3 regions of the Erwinia sp. AC075 genome follow, and region 3 is predicted to be linked to each of the others. Evidence: predicted binding sites of a transcription regulator. Region 3 holds the regulator's gene; each other region holds the start of a gene.

Region 1 (6,642 bases), 2.4 Mb from region 3:
CCCGGGGCATTCACTCCTCCGCGCTGACGGAAGAGATGCTCTGTGCCGCCGAGCGGCTGCTGGATGTGCTGGCGAATCCACGCGATGCCCGCGTGCTGGGCCCGCAGATTGTCAGGGAAATTCTCTATCATGTGCTGCTTGGCCCGTGCGGCGGGGCGCTGATGGCGCTGGTCAGTCGCCACACCCAGTTCAGCCAGATTGCTCGCGCGCTGCGCCGCATCGAACACCATTACACCGATAACCTCAGCGTTGACCTGCTGGCCGCAGAAGTGAATATGAGCGTCTCGGCGTTTCACCATAACTTTAAAGCGGTGACCAGCACCTCGCCGTTGCAGTATCTGAAGAGCTACCGGCTGCATCAGGCGCGGATGCTGATGCTGCATGAAGGATTGAAGGCCAGCGCGGCGGCAATGCGGGTAGGGTATGAAAGTGCTTCGCAGTTTTCGCGCGAGTTTAAGCGCTATTTCGGCGTCACGCCGGGCGAAGAAGCGACGCGGATGCGTCAGGCGGGATAAGAGAAAGGCCGGAGCACCGGCCTTTTTTTACGCCGATTTTTTACGGCGGATCAGCAGTACCACGCTGCCGATTAATCCGGCACAGAGCAGCACCAGCGGCAGCACCATCAGAATGGTCATCACCTGATCTTCGTGCCGTTTGATAAACGGCACCTGGGTGATGGCAAAGCCCAGCGACACCAGAATGCCTACCCAGAGAAAACCGCTCAGCCAGTTAAACAGCTGGAAGCGGCCGTTTTTCAGGCCGGAAATCCCCGCCATGGTTGGCAGAATGGTGCGGACAAAGCCCAGAAAACGGCCAACGATCAAAGCCGTCAGTCCGTGGCGATGAAACAGATTCCACGCCCGCTGGTGATACTGCACCGGCAGATGCATCAGCCAGCTTTTCACCAGCCGCGTATTGCCCAGCCAGCGTCCCTGTAAATAGCTTAGCCAGCAGCCGAGGCTGGCGGCCAGCGTCAGGATCGCCACCGTAGGCACAAAGTCCATCACCCCTTTGGCAATCATCGCGCCTGCCAGTAACAGCAGGCTGTCGCCCGGCAGAAACGAGGCGGGCAACAGGCCATTTTCAAGAAACAGGGTAGCGAACATAATGCAATAAACTACCCAAATGACGTCCGGATTGGCCAGCGCAGCAAAATCCTGATGCCACAGCGCCTGAACAATCTCATGCAATACACCCATCTTAATTCCTGTTTACTGCGTTAAGCTGCCATTGTAGCGCTAATCCCCTCACCACACTTTGATCAAGGGCGCGGATGTCGCACCGTTAATCGTCCGTTTAGCTTTATCAGGCAGGACAGGCGGAAAGACGAGCAAATCCGGCAGCCAGGTCTTCAATCAGGTCGTCAACGTTCTCCAGGCCAATATGCAGGCGCACCAGCGTGCCAGTGAAATCCACGCCGCCGGCCGGCCGGATTTCCGCCAGCTCTTCCGGCTGATTAGCGAGGATCAGCGACTCGTAGCCGCCCCAGGAATAGGCCATGCTGAAGTGTTCGAAGTGATCGAGATACTCAGCCAGCTGCTTGTCGGTCAAACGCGCTTTCAGCACAAATGAGAACAGGCCGCTGCTGCCGGTAAAGTCGCGCTGCCAGAATTCATGTCCCTTACATTGTGGCAGAGCAGGATGATTGACCACGGAAACTTCGGCCCGATCCGCCAGCCAGTGGGCGACCTTTATTGCGCTTTCTTCATGCTGACGCAGGCGCACGGCCAGCGTTCTTAATCCCCGGCTGGCCATATACGCGGTATCGGCATCGACCATCTGACCCATCAGATAGGAGTTTTCACGCAGCTGTGCCCAGCAACGTTCATTGGCAACGGCGGTGCCGATCATCGCGTCGGAGTGACCAATCAGATACTTGGTGCCGGCCTGAATGGAAATATCGACGCCAAAATCCAGCGCGCGGAACAGAATGCCGGCGGCCCAGGTATTGTCGATCATGATCACCGCATCCGGCGCTTTGCTGCGCACGGCGGCGACAATCGCCGGGACATCCTGCACTTCCATGGTGATCGAGGCCGGAGATTCGAGAAACACCACCTTGGTATTTGGCTGCACCCGTTCGGCAATTTCCGCACCGATGCAGTGATCGAACCAGGTAGTGGAGACATTCATTTTGCTGAGAATTTTGGTGCAGAAGTCCTGCGTCGGCTCATAGACCGAGCCCGCCATCAGCACGTTATCGCCAGCAGAAACAAAGGCCAGAATGGCGTTAGCAACCGCCGCCGCGCCGCAAGGATAGAGCGCACAGCCCGCGCCGCCTTCCAGTTCGGTCATCGCGTCTTGCAGGGAAAAGTGGGTCAGCGTGCCGCGACGGCCGTAAAATAACTCGCCATCGGCGCGGCCAGCGGTACAGCGTTTTTTCTCAGCCACGCTATCAAACACCAGCGAGGAGGCCCGCTGGATCACGCTATTCACTGAGCCCTGGGTAAAACGTTTACTGCGTCCGGCGGCAATCAGCGCCGTTTCAATTTTTTTACTGGTCATCGGAATGCTCTGTTTGCGGATGTCTGGTCTGCCTTAACGTTAACACGGCAGGCGGCTGGGCGAAATTAAGCGTAGGGCACTGTGAGAAAGATTCAGCAAAAGTCGGCTGGATATGCGTTAAATCAGGAAAGTGTGTAAAAAATGTTACCCCAAAAGTAAATAGTAATGATAACCACTATCAATTCAGCACTGATTTGGTATGATCCGCATTGGTTTTTTTTACCCGTTGAATGACGTTGGAGACACAGCGTGACGAATGATTTGATGCAGACGGATCTTTCCGTCTGGGGCATGTACCAGCATGCGGACATCGTAGTAAAAGTGGTGATGATCGGCTTACTGCTGGCATCTGTCGTGACCTGGGCGATCTTCTTCAGTAAAAGTTTTGAACTCAGCGCCGCGAAACGCCGCCTGAAAAACGAACAGAACGCGCTGGCAGGTGCACGCTCTCTGCAGGAAGCCGCGCAGATCAGCGCCAGCTTTAAAGCGGGCAGCCTGACCACGCAGTTTCTGAAAGAAGCGGAAAACGAGCTGGAACTTTCCGCAGGCTCCGACGACGACAACGGCATCAAAGAGCGTACCTCTTTCCGCCTGGAGCGCCGCGTGGCGTTCTTTAGCCGTCACGCGGGCCGCGGCAACGGTTTCCTCGCCACCATCGGCGCCATCGCACCGTTCGTCGGTTTGTTTGGTACGGTGTGGGGCATCATGAACAGCTTTATCGGCATTGCCCAGACCCAGACCACTAACCTGGCAGTGGTTGCACCGGGAATTGCGGAAGCCCTGCTGGCCACCGCTATCGGTCTGGTTGCGGCCATCCCCGCCGTGGTGATCTACAACGTCTTTGCCCGCCTGATCGGCAACTACAAAGCGTCAATGGGCGATGTTGCCGCCCAGGTGATGCTGCTGCAAAGCCGCGATCTGGACCTGGCCGCCAGCGGCAGCGTACAGCGTGCGCCCGCTCAGAAACTGCGGGTAGGATAAGCACCATGGCAATGCGATTGAATGAAGATCTCGAAAGCAACGGCGAAATGCATGAAATCAACGTCACGCCGTTTATCGACGTGATGCTGGTGCTGCTGATTATCTTTATGGTCGCCGCGCCGCTGGCAACCGTTGACGTCCGCGTTAACCTTCCTGCTTCCACCAGTGCGCCGCAGCCGCGTCCTGAGAAGCCGGTTTACCTGTCAATCAAAGCCGACAAGCAGCTGTTCATTGGCAACAATGCGGTGACGCCGGAAACGCTGTTGAATGCGCTGAACAGTCAGACCGAAGGCAATAAAGAGACCACCATTTTCTTCCAGGCAGATAAGTCTGTGGATTATGAAACGCTGATGGGCGTGATGGATAAACTGCGTCAGGCGGGATATCTGAAGATTGGTCTGATGGGAATGGAAACCGCCGGGAAGTAACCGACGGGCGTTAAAAAAAGGGCCGACATGCAGATGTCGGCCCTTTTTTATTACAGCTGCACCGCCGGGGCGCCGCTGTGTCGGGTCTGGTACTGACAGATCAGGCGCTTGATAATCATTGTCCCAATCAATCCGCACACGGCGGCAAAGGTCAGCCAGACGCCAGGCATCGCCTTATCGCCGGTGACGTGGATCAGGTAGCTGGAGATGGCCGGGGTGAAGCCGCCGAACAGGGCGGTTGCCAGGCTGTAAGCCAGTGAGAAACCGGTCGCCCGCACTTCCGCCGGCATCACTTCTGCCAGATACACCACCATCGCACCGTTATAGCTGGCGTAGAGGAACGAGAGCCACAGTTCCGCTTCCAGCAGGTGGGAAAGGCTCGGGGAACCGACCAGCCAGTGCAGCACCGGCCACGCGGTGGCAATCATCAGCAGCGTAAAGAAAATCAGCAGCGGACGGCGGCCATAACGGTCAGACACGGTACCCATGATCGGCAGCCAAATCAGGTTAGACACGCCCACGCACAGGGTGACGAAGAAGCTCTGTTTATCGCTCATCATCAGCACGGTTTTGCCGAAGGTGGGGGTAAACGCGGTGATCATATAGAACATCACCGTGGTGGTGACCACCATCAGCATGCCCGCCAGCACCAGCGCCCAGTTGCTGGCGACCGAGCGGATGATTTGCTTCATCGACGGGTGCGTTTTACGCTGGCTGAACGCTTCGGTCTCTTCCAGCTTGCTCCGGATCCAGAACAGGAACGGCACAATCATACAGCCGATCACAAACGGGATACGCCAGCCCCATTCGGTGACCTGATCTTTTTCCAGCAGATGGTTCAGGCCCAGGCCTAACAGCGCCGCAAAAATCACTGCGATCTGCTGGCTACCCGACTGCCAGCTAACGAAGAAGCCCTTGCGGTTCTTCGGCGCGATCTCGGCCAGATAAACCGAAACGCCGCCCAGCTCAACCCCGGCAGAGAAGCCCTGCAACAGGCGTCCTAACAGGATCAGGATCGGCGCGGCGGCACCCAGCGTGTTGTAACCCGGCACCACGGCAATGGTCAGCGTGCCGATGGCCATCAGGCCCAGCGTCATCAGCAGCCCTTTGCGGCGGCCATGATGGTCAATATACGACCCCAGCACGATGGCACCCAATGGCCGCATCAGGAATCCTGCGCCGAAGGTCATCAGCGTCAGCATCAGCGAGGCAAAGGGATCGTCACCCGGGAAAAAGGTTTTAGCGATAGCCGTGGCGTAATAACCAAACACCATGAAATCGAACATTTCCAGGAAATTACCGCTGGTCACATTGAAGATGGTTCTGGCATTACCCTGAGGCTTGCGGGCGGGATTTGGGGGAGAAGTCACGGCAGTCATACAGCATCCTTTTGGGTTTTCTTCCGTTTTATCCTGCCAGCCGCGGATTTAATGTGATGACGGTCACCGTTAGCCGGGCGCTGGGCAGACTCTTCGTAACAAATTATTAACACATGCAGTGCCAGCCATTATTCAGGCAGAAAAGCCGCCGTCAGAAGCCGCTGACGGCGGTGGTCATCGACTCAGAACGACAGGTCGATCACCACACTGTCGCTGTAACTGCCCGCCACCGGCGTGGCCTGGGTGGTCAGCACCTTCGCGGTGTAGTTGAAGGTTCGGGTCAGGCCATCGGTGCTGAGGGCACTGGAGGCGGTACTCGACACCCGGTCGCTACCGGTTGGCCCCCAGCGCGTGGTGGTGGCATTTTGATAAATCTCGTAGGCCAGCTGGTTGCTGCCGCTGGTCATATAGCGTTGGGTGCCCACCGCATGGCTGCCGTTGCTCATCCCCACCGTATAGGTGCTGCCTTTGGTACAAATCACATTAATCGACTGAGAAATGGTATTGAAACTGCTGACCAGCGGCGCGCTGCCGAAGCTGATATCGGGTGCGGTGATCGTGGTGCAGTCATTGGTGACAATCAGCGTGGTAGTAATGGGTATGGTTCCCGATCCCGTCTGTTGATTGCCCAGCAGACAGAGACCCAACGCGCCAATGCCGGTACAAATGTTGTAGTTGACCAGGATATTCAGGTTGACGGTATAGGTGCCTGCGGCCACCGTTTGCCCCGGCACCGTGCGCAGGTACAGCGGAATACTGAAGTTCTGCCCGCCGCCCAGACCAAGCAGGTTCAGCAGCTGCGCCTGACTATAGGTGGTGGTGACGCCACCGACCGCGATTTCGGTGGCGCAGGCGGCGTCGATGCAGGTGCGAAGCGGGATATTGTCGGTGCCGGTGCTGACGGTTTTTAACGTTGCCCGCGTGCCGCTGGTGTAGGTGGCGCTGGCGAGCTGCAGCCTTATATAGTCGGTAGAAAGCAGTGACAGCACGCTGCCCGAGCCGCAGTTGACGTTGACGTTGGCCGTTATGTTGCTGGCAGTGGTATTGACCGCAAACGAACTGACGGTGCCGAAACTGGCGGTGGAAGAGGGCAACGTACAGGCGGCCCAGCCGGGGATCGCGCTGGCCAGCAGCAGCAGAAATAACAGGCCGGAAAGCAGCTTTTTCATGGTGACGTTCCTGAAGAGGGATCGGATGTGAGCGAGCAGGTCAGCGGCCCGTAAGTTTCAAGCGATTTAGGGCGGCCGCCCGCCACAGTGAGCGTTGACGCACAGTGGCGACCATCCGGCGTTTCCGCGCGGAAGGCATTGTCAGTTTTCAGGTTTTCCATCCACACCAGACCATCCCAG
Region 2 (6,642 bases), 2.1 Mb from region 3:
GCGTGATATTCAGCTGGAACTGATGCTGCTGGCTGACGTGGGTATGCTTGGCTTGCCGAATGCCGGTAAATCAACCTTTATCCGTGCGGTGTCCGCCGCGAAACCAAAAGTGGCTGACTATCCGTTTACCACCCTGGTACCAAGCCTCGGCGTGGTTCGTATGGACACTGAACAGAGCTTTGTGATCGCCGATATCCCGGGTCTGATCGAAGGGGCATCTGATGGCGCGGGTCTGGGTATTCGCTTCCTTAAGCACCTTGAGCGCTGCCGTGTGCTGTTACACACCATCGATCTGGCGCCAATTGATGAATCCGATCCGATTGAGAATGCCCGCATCATCCTCGGTGAGTTGGAAAAATACAGCGAGAAGCTCTTCAACAAACCGCGCTGGTTAGTGTTCAACAAAGTTGACCTGCTGGACGAAGAAGAAGCGGAATCTCGTGCTAAAGCGATTGCTGATGCGCTGGGCTGGACAGATAAATACTATCTGATCTCTGCTGCCAACCGTACTGGCGTAACGCCATTGTGCTGGGATGTGATGTCCTTTATCAACGCCAATCCAAAAGAAGCGGAAGAAGCACAGAAGCAGCCTGAGAAAGTCGAGTTCATGTGGGATGACTATCATCGCCAGCAACTCGAAGAAGCTGAAGCAGAATCTGCTGTTGAAGTGGAAGACGACGACTGGGATGACGACTGGGATGAAGAGGACGACGAAGGCGTCGAAATCATCTACAAGCGTTAATCCAACAAAAGGACACCCCGGTGTCCTTTTTTTATGTCTGCAGCTCGGGCAATTAAGTCTTTTAAATGGTAAAGATAATTATTATCATCTTTGCCATCCTTCGATTTGCCATGTTTTGACATCGGCGCTTTGCCAACGAGCCTGATAATGACCTCTGCCTTCCTCACGCGTTACCCGCTACTGTTCAGCCTGCTTTTGATCCCCTTTCTCGCCCAGGCTGATGCCCGTCCTGACTGGCCGCGCCATCTTTCAACCTCAAAGGGGGAAGTTGTGCTTAAGCAGCCGCCGCGACGTATTGTTTCAACCAGCGTGACGCTTACTGGCTCATTACTGGCGATTGAAGCCCCGGTTATTGCCAGCGGGGTAACTCAGCCTGGAAAACGGCTTGCCGATGATCGGGGGTTCTTTCGTCAATGGGGCGATATTGCCAGCGCCCGCGGGGTAAAACCGTTACCCACAGGGGAAGCCAGTCTGGAAGCCATCGCCGCGCAGGATCCAGATTTGATCGTGGTCAGCGCAACGGGAAAAGACTCAGCTGTCACGCTGTATGACCGCCTTTCGCTGATTGCACCCACGCTGGTGATTAATTACGACCAGCAGAGCTGGCAGCAAACAGAGCGACAACTTGCAAAAGCCACCGGAAAGGAGACCGAAGCGGAGGCTTCTATTCAGTCATTTGCCAGACGAGTCGCTGCCGTCAAAGCGGCAATAGTATTGCCACCGCAGCCCGTCTCTGCACTGGTGTTCAATCCACAAAGTCAGGCCGCTAATCTCTGGACCCGCGACTCTGCGCAGGGGCAATTGCTGGAATCATTGGGGTTTACCCTGGCCACGGTGCCCGCTGAACTGGCTCAGGCGCAACGGAGGTTGCAACGCAAAGACATTATCCCACTCAGTGGCGAGAGCCTGGTGACGGGGATCAATGGGCAATCTGTATTGATGTTCGCCGCCGATCAATCTGGCAAAGTGGCACTGCTGTCTGCGCCTTTACTGGCGGCGTCGCCTGCCGTTCAGCATCAGCAGGTCTATACGCTGGGGAATGACAGCTTCCGCCTTGACTACTACAGTGCAAACCATCTTTTAACGCGACTTAGGGATCTCTTCGCTGCTCACTGAGTCGGACCATAACCACTTAAGTCCGTCCGTGATCCCTCCGCGCCAGCAGAGGGCATCATGACCGCCGTCAATCTCCCGAAAGCGGACATCAAGGCCAGCATCGACCAGCAGGGGATATAACTGCCGGTTCGAATCAAGAATGATTTTCTCATGCCAGCCTGCATCCAGTGCAATGCGTTGCCCGGGCATTCCGGCAATTCCCTTTACAACCTGTTGTATCAACAACCCTGTCGCTTGCTCAGGTTGGTGATCCCGGCGTGGCCACCAAAAAGATCCTGACTGACTAAGCGCACAGCCAAAGCGTTCAGGCCAGTTCAGCACCGCATACACCGCCGCGAGGCCACCAAAACTCTGTCCAACAACAACGGTATTTTTTGCTTGCCCGGAAAACGCGATTTTCCGCCGCAGTTCGGGTAACAATTCCTGTTGAATGGCCTGCCAGAAGAGCGGATTACAGGGGAGCTCTGCGGCTCTCAGCGAGTTATCCACCGAATCGATAAATATGTATACCGCTTCAGGCAGGTCTCCGCTGCGTGTCAGCGTTGCCAATGGCGCTGCAACAGGTTGACTCATTAGCCAAAATTTCCCGTCAAGCAGGATCACCAGTGGACGATGAAGGGGATTTTCTTCGCCGGTGGCCAGTATCGCCACGTCTCGGGTATTACCCAGTAACACGCTCTCCCAGCTCAAGTTCAGGGTTTCAAGCCGATTATCCTCAGTCTGCCACTCGGGTTGCGCTGGTGCTGCAGGCATATGCAGCGGAGACACCCAGTGACCACGTCCGTTTTGCCAGCCCGCCAGCGGATTGTAACGATCGGGTTGTGCCAGTGGGAATTTCTGCTGCCACCACTGTCTCAGGGAAAGCATCGAAAGCGGTTCGGCGGGCAACTCATCTGCGGTGTCAGGCATCAAAGAGTAACTGCCACGCCAGCCCTGGCTCAGGGACAGAGTGGTCTGCCAGACGTCGGTTCCAGCAATGCGCTTAAGAGAGTGGGGAAGCCCACCACGATGATGGTCGGTTATGCCGATAATGTTCAGCCAGACGTTGCGGATCGCCGAGTGGAACTCATCCCCGTCAGGATCGCGCCAGAGGAAAGTCACTAAGGCGTTTTTTCCCTTTTCCCTGGCGATAAATGGGGTGCCTTGTTGAGCGACAGATTGCCACCAGGCCTCTGTTCCGATTACAGATGTTAAAGCCGTCATAGATTATCAAACCACTGAGTGAACTTTCTGACAAAAATAGAAATGATTGTAATAATCGTATTGATAATTATTTGCATTTGCAATAGTGTGTTGCCGCACTTTTGCCAATTTGGCCCGGGTAATTTTGAAGGGCATATTTGTAGGGAAACAGGCTTCATGACCAGATTTTCACGCTTATCACTGACGATTCTCGCAGGACTGGGAGGCGTCGCGCTGGCTCAGGCAGACACCGTTGATGCCAATGGTGGCACGCTGATGGTGACGGCCGCGCAGCAGACGCTTCAGGCGCCAGGCGTTTCGACCATTACGGCCGACGAAATCAAAAAACGTCCTCCCGCCAGAGATCTCTCTGAAATCATTCGGACCATGCCAGGCGTCAACCTGACCGGCAACTCAACCAGCGGACAGCGCGGTAACAACCGTCAGATTGATATTCGTGGCATGGGTCCAGAAAACACGCTTATCCTGATTGACGGTCTGCCCGTTTCCAGCCGCAACTCGGTACGGTTAGGCTGGCGTGGCGAGCGTGATACGCGTGGAGACACCAACTGGGTTCCACCTGAAATGGTCGACCATATTGAGGTGATTCGCGGGCCTGCCGCAGCGCGCTATGGTAACGGCGCCGCAGGTGGCGTGGTGAATATTATCACTAAGCAGGCCAGTAATGAGTGGCATGGTGCCTGGAATAGCTATCTGAATATGCCGGAGCATCGCTCTGAAGGATCGACCAAACGCACCAACTTCTCACTCAGTGGGCCGCTCTCTGATGCCGTCAGCTTTATGCTGTATGGCAACCTCAGTAAAACGCAGGCTGATGCGCAGTTTATCAATGAAGGGCATCAGTCACTGAGAACCGGCACGTATGCTGATACGGTGCCGGCAGGGCGGGAAGGGGTGGAAAATAAAGATATCCACGGCAAATTGCGTTGGGAGTTTGCGCCACGCCAGGTACTGGAATTCAGTGCAGGCTACAGTCGGCAAGGAAATCTGTACGCCGGAGACACGCAAAATACCAATACCAGCGCACTGGTGCAGGACAACTATGGCAATGAGACTAACCGTCTCTACCGTCAGGACTTCGCCACCACGTGGACAGGCGTGTGGGATAACGGCATCAGCACCCGCAGTTATGCGCAGTATGAAAACACGCGTAACAGCCGGATGAACGAAGGGCTGGCAGGCGGTACGGAAGGGATTTTCTCCGACAGCGGCTTCTCCACCATCCAGCTGGATGACGTATTGTTGCACAGTGAAATCAGCGTTCCTTTTGAGCTGTTGGTCAATCAGACCGCAACGTTTGGCGTCGAATGGAATCAGCAACGCATGAAAGACGGGGCTTCCAATACTCAGGCGCTGTCCGGCGGTAACATTGAAGGGATCGGAAGCAGCAACCGCAGCCCTTACTCCTCTGCAGAAATATTCTCGTTGTTTGCTGAAGACAATATCGAGCTCACTGACAGTACCACGCTGGTGCCCGGTTTGAGATTTGATCACCACAGTATTGTCGGTGATAACTGGAGTCCTTCGTTGAACCTTTCACAGGCGCTGGACGATGACTTCACCCTGAAGCTGGGCATTGCCCGCGCCTACAAAGCACCGAGCCTTTACCAGACCAATCCAAATTACGTCCTGTACAGCCGTGGGCAAGGCTGTGCAGACAGTGCCGGCGCCTGCTATCTGATGGGAAATGACGACCTCAAAGCAGAAACCAGCATTAACAAGGAAGTGGGGATCGAGTATAAGCATGAAGGCTATCAGGCCGGGATCACCTGGTTCCGCAATGATTATCGCAATAAAATTGAAGCCGGCTATCAGCCAAGTGGCACCTCAACTTCAGGCGGTACTGATATCTACCAGTGGGAGAATGTGCCCAAAGCGGTAGTGGAAGGGCTGGAGGGGACGGTTAACCTGCCGCTGACTGAATCAGTAAGCTGGAACAACAATCTGACCTATATGCTGCAAAGCAAAAACAAAACGACAGGCGACCGCTTATCAATCATCCCGGAATATACCCTTAACTCGACGCTGGCCTGGCAGGCCACAGACGCGCTTTCCCTGCAAAGCACCCTGACCTGGTACGGTCGACAGACGCCGAAAAAATATAACTACAAGGGAGAGTCAGTCAGCGGGACGGAGCAATCGACGGTCAGTCCCTACTCCATCGTTGGCTTGAGCGGCACCTACGATGTGAACAATTACGTGAGCGTCACTCTTGGCGTGGATAACGTGCTGGATAAACGTCATTTCAGGGAAGGGAATGCACAAACAACCGGTAATGCCACGACCAATGCGTATATGTATGGCGCAGGGGCGAACACCTATAACGAATCAGGCCGGACCTGGTATATGGGCCTGAACACGCATTTCTGAGGATGGTGGCGGTGGGGACGGACCCCCACCACGGCTAATTCAGATTTTGCGGCAACCAGCAGGTGGCATTGAGCCCACTTCGATCCTCTCGGTTGGTTAATCGCAACTCACCGTGATGGATCTGCGCGATGCGCAGCACAATATTCAGTCCCAACCCACTGCCGCCATAACGTTGATCCATCCTGCGAAACGCTTTTGTCAGGTCGGCTGCCGCTTCAGGATCAATACCTGGCCCTTCATCTCTGACAGTGAAACGGCTGCCGCCGTTTTCACTTTCTGCCAACAAACTGATATGGCTGCCTTCCGGGCTGTATCTCGAGGCATTCTCCAGCAAATTGCGCACCATCAATCGCAACAGAACGGCATCGCCTTCAGCTTCAAGCGACAGGTCACCTGAGACCTCCAGCGTCTGCTGGCGCAGCAATAACATCTCAACCATTTCCTGCTGCAATGGCTGGAAGACACTTTCCCAGCTGACCACCTGATAATGACCACCGGCCAGAGCCTGACCTGCACGGGACAGCATCAGCAGTTGCTCAATGACATGCATTAGCTGGTCGATGCGTTTCACTAACATCGGACCCTGGGTAACACCCTGTTGCTCCAGCAGTTCAAGGTGAAGCCGTAATCCGGCAAGCGGTGTGCGCAGCTCATGGGCGGCATCAGCGGTGAAAAGCCGCTCTTGCTGCAAGGTATGATCGAGCCTGCCCAGTAACTGGTTCAGGGCGCGGGTCACTGCAGCAATTTCATCCATGTCAGAGAAATTAGGCAGCGGCGTGAGATTATCTGCAGAACGCTCAGACAAGCTGTTCTGCAATGACTTTAACGGGCGAATGATCCAGCTGATCGCCCAGAAAGAGAGTAGCAGCGTGAAGCAGACCATCACCACAGAAGGCAGTAACAGTGAGGCTATCGCTTCGCGGATTTCATTTTCGACTCGCTCATTGCGGGCGTGAGCAGAGAGCGTTTCGTTAACCAGGAAACTGATCTGTTCGCGGCTTTCATGCCACAGCCAGGCTGCGCTCATCATCTGACAGGACAGCAGGATCAATGCCAGCATAATCAGCAAACGCCGACGCATACTGTTCAAGTGCGTTCTTCCAGACGATATCCTACGCCACGCACCGTCTTGATGCGGTCTTTGCCCAGCTTGCGGCGCAAGTTGTGAATATGCACCTCAAGCGTGTTAGAGCCGGTATCATCCTGCCAGC
Region 3 (6,642 bases):
ACAGCAACGACTGGGCAATTTATATGTCTAACGTGCATGAAACGTTGAAGGTCGAAAGCGATCAGTTTCGCATGGTGCATATTGTCGGGGATTTAACCCGCCTGGAGCCGACAGACAAATTCAAAGGCATTGCGGCGGGCGAAACCATCGAGATCCCGATCGTGAATGAATACTGGCAGCTGTTTATTACCGATGTGATGCCGCGTTGGTATGCGACCTCTGGCGATGCCACGCCGAAAATCCTCGTCAGCACGGATACCGAGGAACTGACCGATTTTGTGGAGCCTTTTGGCGCTCAGTGGAAGCGCATCGCAGATGATAAGAACCTGTTGATGGATGCCCAGGGCCGCTTTACTAAAAACAGCGATGTCGCCCCGATGGCCGCGTCCACTTTACGTGGGCAAATCCTTCCCACCCCGTTGAAGGTTTCGGTGTTCTCTGATGACGCGGATCTCTCTACTGGGGTGACGCTGGAACTGGCAAGCCTGTCGGCAGAGAAAGCCGAAGCCATACAGCAGCGTTTTGCGCTGATGGGAATCAAAGCGCAGCCCAATGGATACCCGATTACCACCCGGGTGAGCCAAAAAGCGTTCGATAAAAAGCTGGCCGTTCCGGGGGGATACACGCTGAATATTGGCAAGGACAAGGCTGAAGTGGTGGGTTATGACCAGAGCGGCGTGTTCTATGGTTTACAGTCGATCCTGTCGCTGATCCCGGCCGATGGCAGCCTGAACGTGGCGACGTTAAAGGCCAGCGATGCGCCGCGTTTCCAATACCGTGCGGTGTTCCTTGATGTGGCGCGCAACTTCCACAGCAAAGAGGTGGTACTGCGCTTGCTGGACCAGATGGCGGCGTGGAAACTCAACGTTTTCCATTTCCATCTGACCGACGATGAAGGCTGGCGTATTGAAATTCCAGGCCTGCCGGAGTTAACGGAGATTGGCAGCAAGCGTTGTCACGATCCCGAAGAGAAGCGCTGTTTGCTGCCACAGTTAGGATCGGGACCAAACAGTGATAACAGTGGCAGCGGTCATTTCAGCCGTCAGCAGTATATCGATATTGTGAAGTATGCTGATGCGCGCGGTATTCAGGTCATCCCGGAAATCGATATGCCGGCCCACGCCCGGGCAGCGGTAATCTCGATGGAAGCGCGTTACGATCGCTTGTTCAATGCCGGTAAGGAAAAAGAAGCCAATGAATTCCGCCTGCTCGATCCCAGCGACAATTCCAACACCACCTCCGTGCAGCTTTACGATCGCACCAGCTATCTCAATCCGTGCCTGAGCTCCTCGTTACGCTTTACCGACAAGGTGATAGGTGAAATCCAGGCGATGCATAAAGCTGCCGGACAGCCGCTGAAGACCTGGCATTTCGGCGGAGATGAAGCCAAAAACATTCGCTTAGGATCCGGCTATTCGGATAAGAACACACCCGTTGAAGGCACCGGTTTACTGGACTTAAGCCAGCAAGATAAGCCGTGGGCAAAATCCCAGGTCTGCCAGACGATGATTGAAGAAGGAAAGATTGAAGACCTGGATCATCTGCCGAGCGACTTTGCCCTTAACGTCAGCAAGCAGGTTAAGGCACACGGTATCGGCAAAATGCAGGCCTGGCAGGATGGTATTAAAGACGCTAAAAATGCCAAAGCCTTCGCAACGGACAGGGTTGCGGTCAACTTCTGGGATACGCTGTTTTGGGGCGGTTTTGATTCTGCCAATGACTGGGCAGGCAAAGGTTATGAAGTGATCGTCTCCAATCCGGATTACCTGTATCTCGATTTTCCTGCCGAGGTGAATCCGCTGGAGCGGGGATACTACTGGGGAACGCGCTTTACCGATGAACGGAAAATTTTCCACTTCGCGCCGGATAACTTGCCACAAAACGCCGAGACTTCCGTCGATCGCGACGGCAAACCTTTCACGGCTAAATCTGACAAGCCCTGGCCTGGCGCTCACGGCATCTCCGCTCAACTGTGGAGTGAAACCACCCGTACCGACGCGCAGGTGGAGTACAAGCTTTTCCCGCGCATTTTGTCCGTGGCGGAACGCGCCTGGCACCGCGCAGCCTGGGAGCAGGATTATAAAGCCGGCAAAGAGTATACCGGCGGCAAAACCCGCCTGGTAGACCAGCAGGCTCAGCTGAAGGACTGGCAGCGGTTTGCCAACCTTCTGGGGCAACGTGAATTGGCAAAACTGGATAAAGCCGGCATTGCTTATCGCTTGCCGGTGCCCGGTGGGGTGGTGCAGGACGGTAAGCTGGTGGTCAATACCGAGCTACCGGGCTTAACCGTTGAGTACAGCCTGGACGAGGGGACAACCTGGCAGCAGTGGCAGGCGGATCAACCGCCGGCGGTGGCCGGTAAGGTATTGCTGCGTACGCGCAGTCCTGATGGTCTGCGCGTCAGCCGGACGGAAGCGCTGTAACGGGGCGACAGGCAAAAAAAAACCGGTGAAGGATCACCGGTTTTTTGCTGTTAGTGTAGATTACTTGTCGTGCAGCGTCTCATCTTCACGGCAGTCACCGGTTGAGCAGTGACCGTAAAGGTACAGGCTGTGGTTACTGAGTTTGATGCCGTGGCGCGTGGCGATATCACGCTGGCGAGCTTCGATGTTTTCATCACGGAACTCGATCACCTTGCCACAATCCAGGCAAATCAGATGATCGTGGTGATGCTGCTGAGTCAGTTCGAAAACGGATTTACCACCTTCGAAATTATGACGGGTAACGATCCCGGCATCATCAAATTGGTTAAGAACGCGGTAAACCGTCGCCAGACCAATCTCTTCGCCCATGTCAATCAGACGCTTGTACAAGTCTTCCGCACTGACGTGATGGCCCTCAGGTTCCTGAAGTACTTCCAGAATTTTAAGTCGTGGAAGCGTGACTTTCAGGCCGGCCTTCTTTAATGCGGTGTTATTGTCAGTCATGCGGATATTGTCCTGTTACTTTGCTAGTCACTTTGTGGCTGAAAAGCCCTGAACATCGGTCGTCGCGAAAAGCCAAACGTCTCATTATAGAACTGATATTTCGAAATGAACACCACTGGCGATGCATCTCAATCAAGGGAGGTAAGGAGAAGAGTCGTTACGTCCGTGAGAGCAAGCGGTTGGGCTGACATTTCGCTCTGCCTCATCATAGTCGCTATTAGAGCGAAAGGCGCTGAGAAAGCGGGTGACCGATGGCGATATTTTACAGATTTGCAGATGAAAGTTACAAAAATGTGTCTATTACTTCTATAGGAAAAACCACTGGCCTGATGTGAGATACCTCCCAATCAGGCCGGTCTGATTACGCTTCCAGGATTTCTTTCAGCTGGAGCTCGTCATAAATCTGTTTGACCCACTGCTCGGTGCGCTCACTGGTGAGTTCTGGCTGACGATCTTCGTCAATAGCCAGACCGAGGAAGTGCTTATCATCCGCCAGCCCTTTCGAGGCTTCAAAATGGTAGCCTTCAGTTGGCCAGTGACCGACGATCACCGCGCCTTTAGGCTCGATAATGTCGCGGATGGTGCCCATCGCGTCACAGAAGTACTCAGCGTAATCTTCCTGATCGCCACAACCGAACAGCGCAACGAGCTTGCCGTTGAAATCAATTTCTTCCAACGTCGGGAAGAAATCATCCCAGTCGCACTGCGCTTCGCCGTAGTACCAGGTTGGGATACCGAGCAGCAGAATATCAAAGGCTTCAAGGTCTTCTTTGCTGCTTTTAGCGATATCATGAACTTCAGCCACCTCTTTACCGAGCTGCTTCTGGATCACTTTTGCAATGTTTTCTGTATTGCCCGTATCGCTGCCAAAGAAAATGCCTACGATTGCCATGACTTACTAACCTCTTGAAACGTATTGATAGGGTAAAGGCTGCTTATTACAGATACCGGCAATGATAGCAGACAGCTACAGGGGGATAAATGAGTAATCCGCCTGCTTTTGTCGCTTTGTGCTTCACCGGGGGGTGCTGAAAGCGCCTGTTCAGCGGTCCTGATCGGCCAACTGCGCCATGACCATTTCTTCAATCAGCTCGCTGCGGCTCATATTACGCTGCTCGGCAAGCTGGTTCAGAGCATCAACCGCGTCACTGTTCATTTTCAGTTCAACGCGCTTCAGCCCGCGCACTTTATCGCGCTTAAGCTGGTTGCGTTTGTTGATACGCAGCTGCTCATCACGCGTCAGCGGATTGGTTTTTGGTCGTCCCGGGCGACGGTCATCTGCGAACAGATCGATCGTGGTGCGGTCCGTGTTTTCTTTTGCCATAGAATCGTGATACTGAAAGGCTGGAGTTCTGATGGTTCAGGCCTGATGTCGGCTGAAATTCGTGCAGCGACAAATTTTTAGCGCGCCATCATACCCCAGCGAAAGTCATGACGACAATGATTTAGCCATCTCAGGATATAATTGTTTTTACAGCGCAAAAAAACGGCGTATTGCGCGCAAAACAGCATCAGGTTTCTCGGCATGGACCCAGTGACCGGCACCGTTGACCACATGCGCACGGGCTTTGGGGAACTGCGCCAGCAGGGCGTCACGATATTCATCGGCCAGGTAGGGCGAACGTTCGCCGCGAATAAACAGCGCGGGATGCTCCCAGGCCGGAACCGGCTGCCAGCCAATAATCCGATCGTAGCACTGCCACAGCACCGGCACGTTAAACCGCCATTCCCCTTGCTGGAAGGATTTCAGCAGAAACTGAATCACGCCTTCTTCTTCTATCGTTTCACGCATCAGCGCTGCGGCATCGCTGCGTTGCGTAATGCCCGCTGCGGTGACCGCCTTCAGCGCCGCAAAAATCGTATCGTGATGGCGAGTCGGATAAGCGACCGGTGCCATATCGATAACCACCAGCTGCTCGATGCGTTCTGGCGCCAGCGCGGTTAACGCCATCGCCACTTTTCCGCCCATCGAATGTCCGATGACCGCGAACCGGTCAATCCCTTCGTCATCTAGCGTTTCCAGTACATCGCGGGCCATCGCCTGATAATCCATCTGGTCATCGCGAGGCGATAAACCGTGGTTTCTCAGGTCGATCTGCACCAGCTGGCGATCGTCCTTTAACCCTCGCGCCAACACGGACAAATTATCAAGGCTGCCAAAAAGGCCGTGGATTAACACCACGGGAACCTCAGGGCGGGCGGATTGTTCAGATAGCAAGCGGGTATTCAATTCCATAACAAAGTTCTTACTGTTGAAACGAGGGGTTAGGGTATCATAGATTCACTTTTTCCTGCCGTGACGGCCAGAAAGCGCCCGCCAATCTTTTTGCGGCATATTCTGACTTTTACTGGTATCAGGGGCTGGCGCTACACCCCGGCAGGATTTAACTTTATAATCCTCGTGTTAGAGCTGGAACGATCCTGTGCGGCTTGTTCAGGCAGCGTACAGACCGGCTCTTATCAGCAATAAATTGTACTGGATCAAGATGAAAACTATTGAAGTCGACGAAGAGCTCTACCGTTATATCGCCAGTCACACTCAGCATATTGGTGAAAGCGCCTCTGACATTTTGCGTCGTATGCTTAAATTTACGGCCGGGCAAAAAGCGCCTGCTACCGCAGCGGTAACGGCATCTACTGCCGTGAGCGTCGCCAAAGACGCGGCGCCAGTGAAGGTGGAATCCCGCCCTCAGGACCGCGTTCGCGCGGTGCGTGAGCTGCTGCTGTCTGACGAATATGCTGAGCAGAAGAAAGCGGTTAACCGTTTTATGCTCATCTTGTCGACTTTATATAATCAGGATCCCAAAGCTTTTGCCGCCGCGACCGAGTCACTGCTTGGCCGCACGCGCGTTTACTTTGCAGGCAATCAGCAGACCCTGGTACAGAATGGCACCCATACCAAGCCGCAACATATTCCCGGCACGCCGTATTGGGTGATCACCAACACCAACACAGGTCGCAAACGCAGCATGGTGGAACACATCATGCAGTCAATGCAGTTCCCTGCGGAACTCGCTGACAAGGTTTGCGGCACCCTCTAACTGATAAAGAAGCGTCAGGGAGAATCGCCAATGGCCAATCACCCCCGTGCAGGGCAACCCGCCCAGCAGAGTGATTTGATTAACGTTGCACAATTAACGTCACAGTATTATGTCCTGCAGCCCGATCTGAGCAACCCGGAACATGCGGTTAAATTCGGGACTTCTGGCCATCGCGGCAGTGCAGGGCGTCAGAGCTTTAACGAGACGCACATTCTGGCTATTGCTCAGGCGATTGCAGAAGAACGCAAAAAGAACGGCATTACCGGTCCTTGCTTCGTCGGCAAAGATACCCATGCGCTCTCCGAACCTGCGATCATTTCCGTACTGGAAGTGCTGGCCGCGAACGGTGTCGATGTGATTGTGCAGCTGGACAATGGCTATACGCCAACGCCTGCGATCTCCAATGCTATTCTGGAGCACAACAAAGCCGGTGGCCTTCAGGCCGATGGCATTGTGATCACGCCTTCGCACAACCCACCGGAAGATGGCGGCATTAAATACAACCCGCCAAACGGTGGCCCGGCTGACACTAACGTCACCAAAGTGGTTGAAGACCGTGCCAATGCTCTGATTAAAGATGGCCTGAAAGGCGTTAAGCGCATCGCGCTGGACAAAGCCTGGGAAAGCGGCCATCTTCAGGAAAAAGACCTGATCCAGCCTTACATTGAAGGCCT

Evidence for each region. Region 3 encodes Fur, which represses iron uptake genes when iron is present. Its sites were predicted from a motif close to ATAATAATGAGAACNACTATCAA; they were not measured.
Region 1: exbB (tol-pal system-associated acyl-CoA thioesterase) is a predicted target of Fur. The motif match lies at 2,665-2,687, and genes of this name have one in related genera.
Region 2: fes (enterochelin esterase) is a predicted target of Fur. The motif match lies at 3,110-3,132, and genes of this name have one in related genera.

What each region holds. Positions count from the first base shown of each region.
Region 1 is NZ_CEEDEU010000001.1:4,640,310-4,646,951, forward strand. It holds gene AC0IXH_RS21590 (AraC family transcriptional regulator) at 1-515, shown strand, start outside; gene AC0IXH_RS21595 (DedA family protein) at 543-1,199, opposite strand; gene metC (cystathionine beta-lyase) at 1,306-2,505, opposite strand; gene exbB (tol-pal system-associated acyl-CoA thioesterase) at 2,755-3,486, shown strand; gene exbD (TonB system transport protein ExbD) at 3,492-3,914, shown strand; gene tcuC (tricarballylate/proton symporter TcuC) at 3,965-5,293, opposite strand; gene AC0IXH_RS21620 (Csu type fimbrial protein) at 5,476-6,462, opposite strand; gene AC0IXH_RS21625 (fimbria/pilus outer membrane usher protein) at 6,459-6,642, opposite strand, start outside.
Region 2 is NZ_CEEDEU010000001.1:4,398,098-4,404,739, forward strand. It holds gene cgtA (Obg family GTPase CgtA) at 1-742, shown strand, start outside; gene fepB (Fe2+-enterobactin ABC transporter substrate-binding protein) at 890-1,858, shown strand; gene fes (enterochelin esterase) at 1,823-3,061, opposite strand; gene AC0IXH_RS20675 (TonB-dependent siderophore receptor) at 3,218-5,431, shown strand; gene pmrB (two-component system sensor histidine kinase PmrB) at 5,466-6,521, opposite strand; gene pmrA (two-component system response regulator PmrA) at 6,518-6,642, opposite strand, start outside.
Region 3 is NZ_CEEDEU010000001.1:2,276,735-2,283,376, reverse strand. It holds gene AC0IXH_RS10740 (beta-N-acetylhexosaminidase) at 1-2,423, shown strand, start outside; gene fur (ferric iron uptake transcriptional regulator) at 2,484-2,927, opposite strand; gene fldA (flavodoxin FldA) at 3,289-3,819, opposite strand; gene ybfE (LexA regulated protein) at 3,970-4,251, opposite strand; gene ybfF (esterase) at 4,399-5,163, opposite strand; gene seqA (replication initiation negative regulator SeqA) at 5,414-5,968, shown strand; gene pgm (phosphoglucomutase (alpha-D-glucose-1,6-bisphosphate-dependent)) at 5,999-6,642, shown strand, end outside.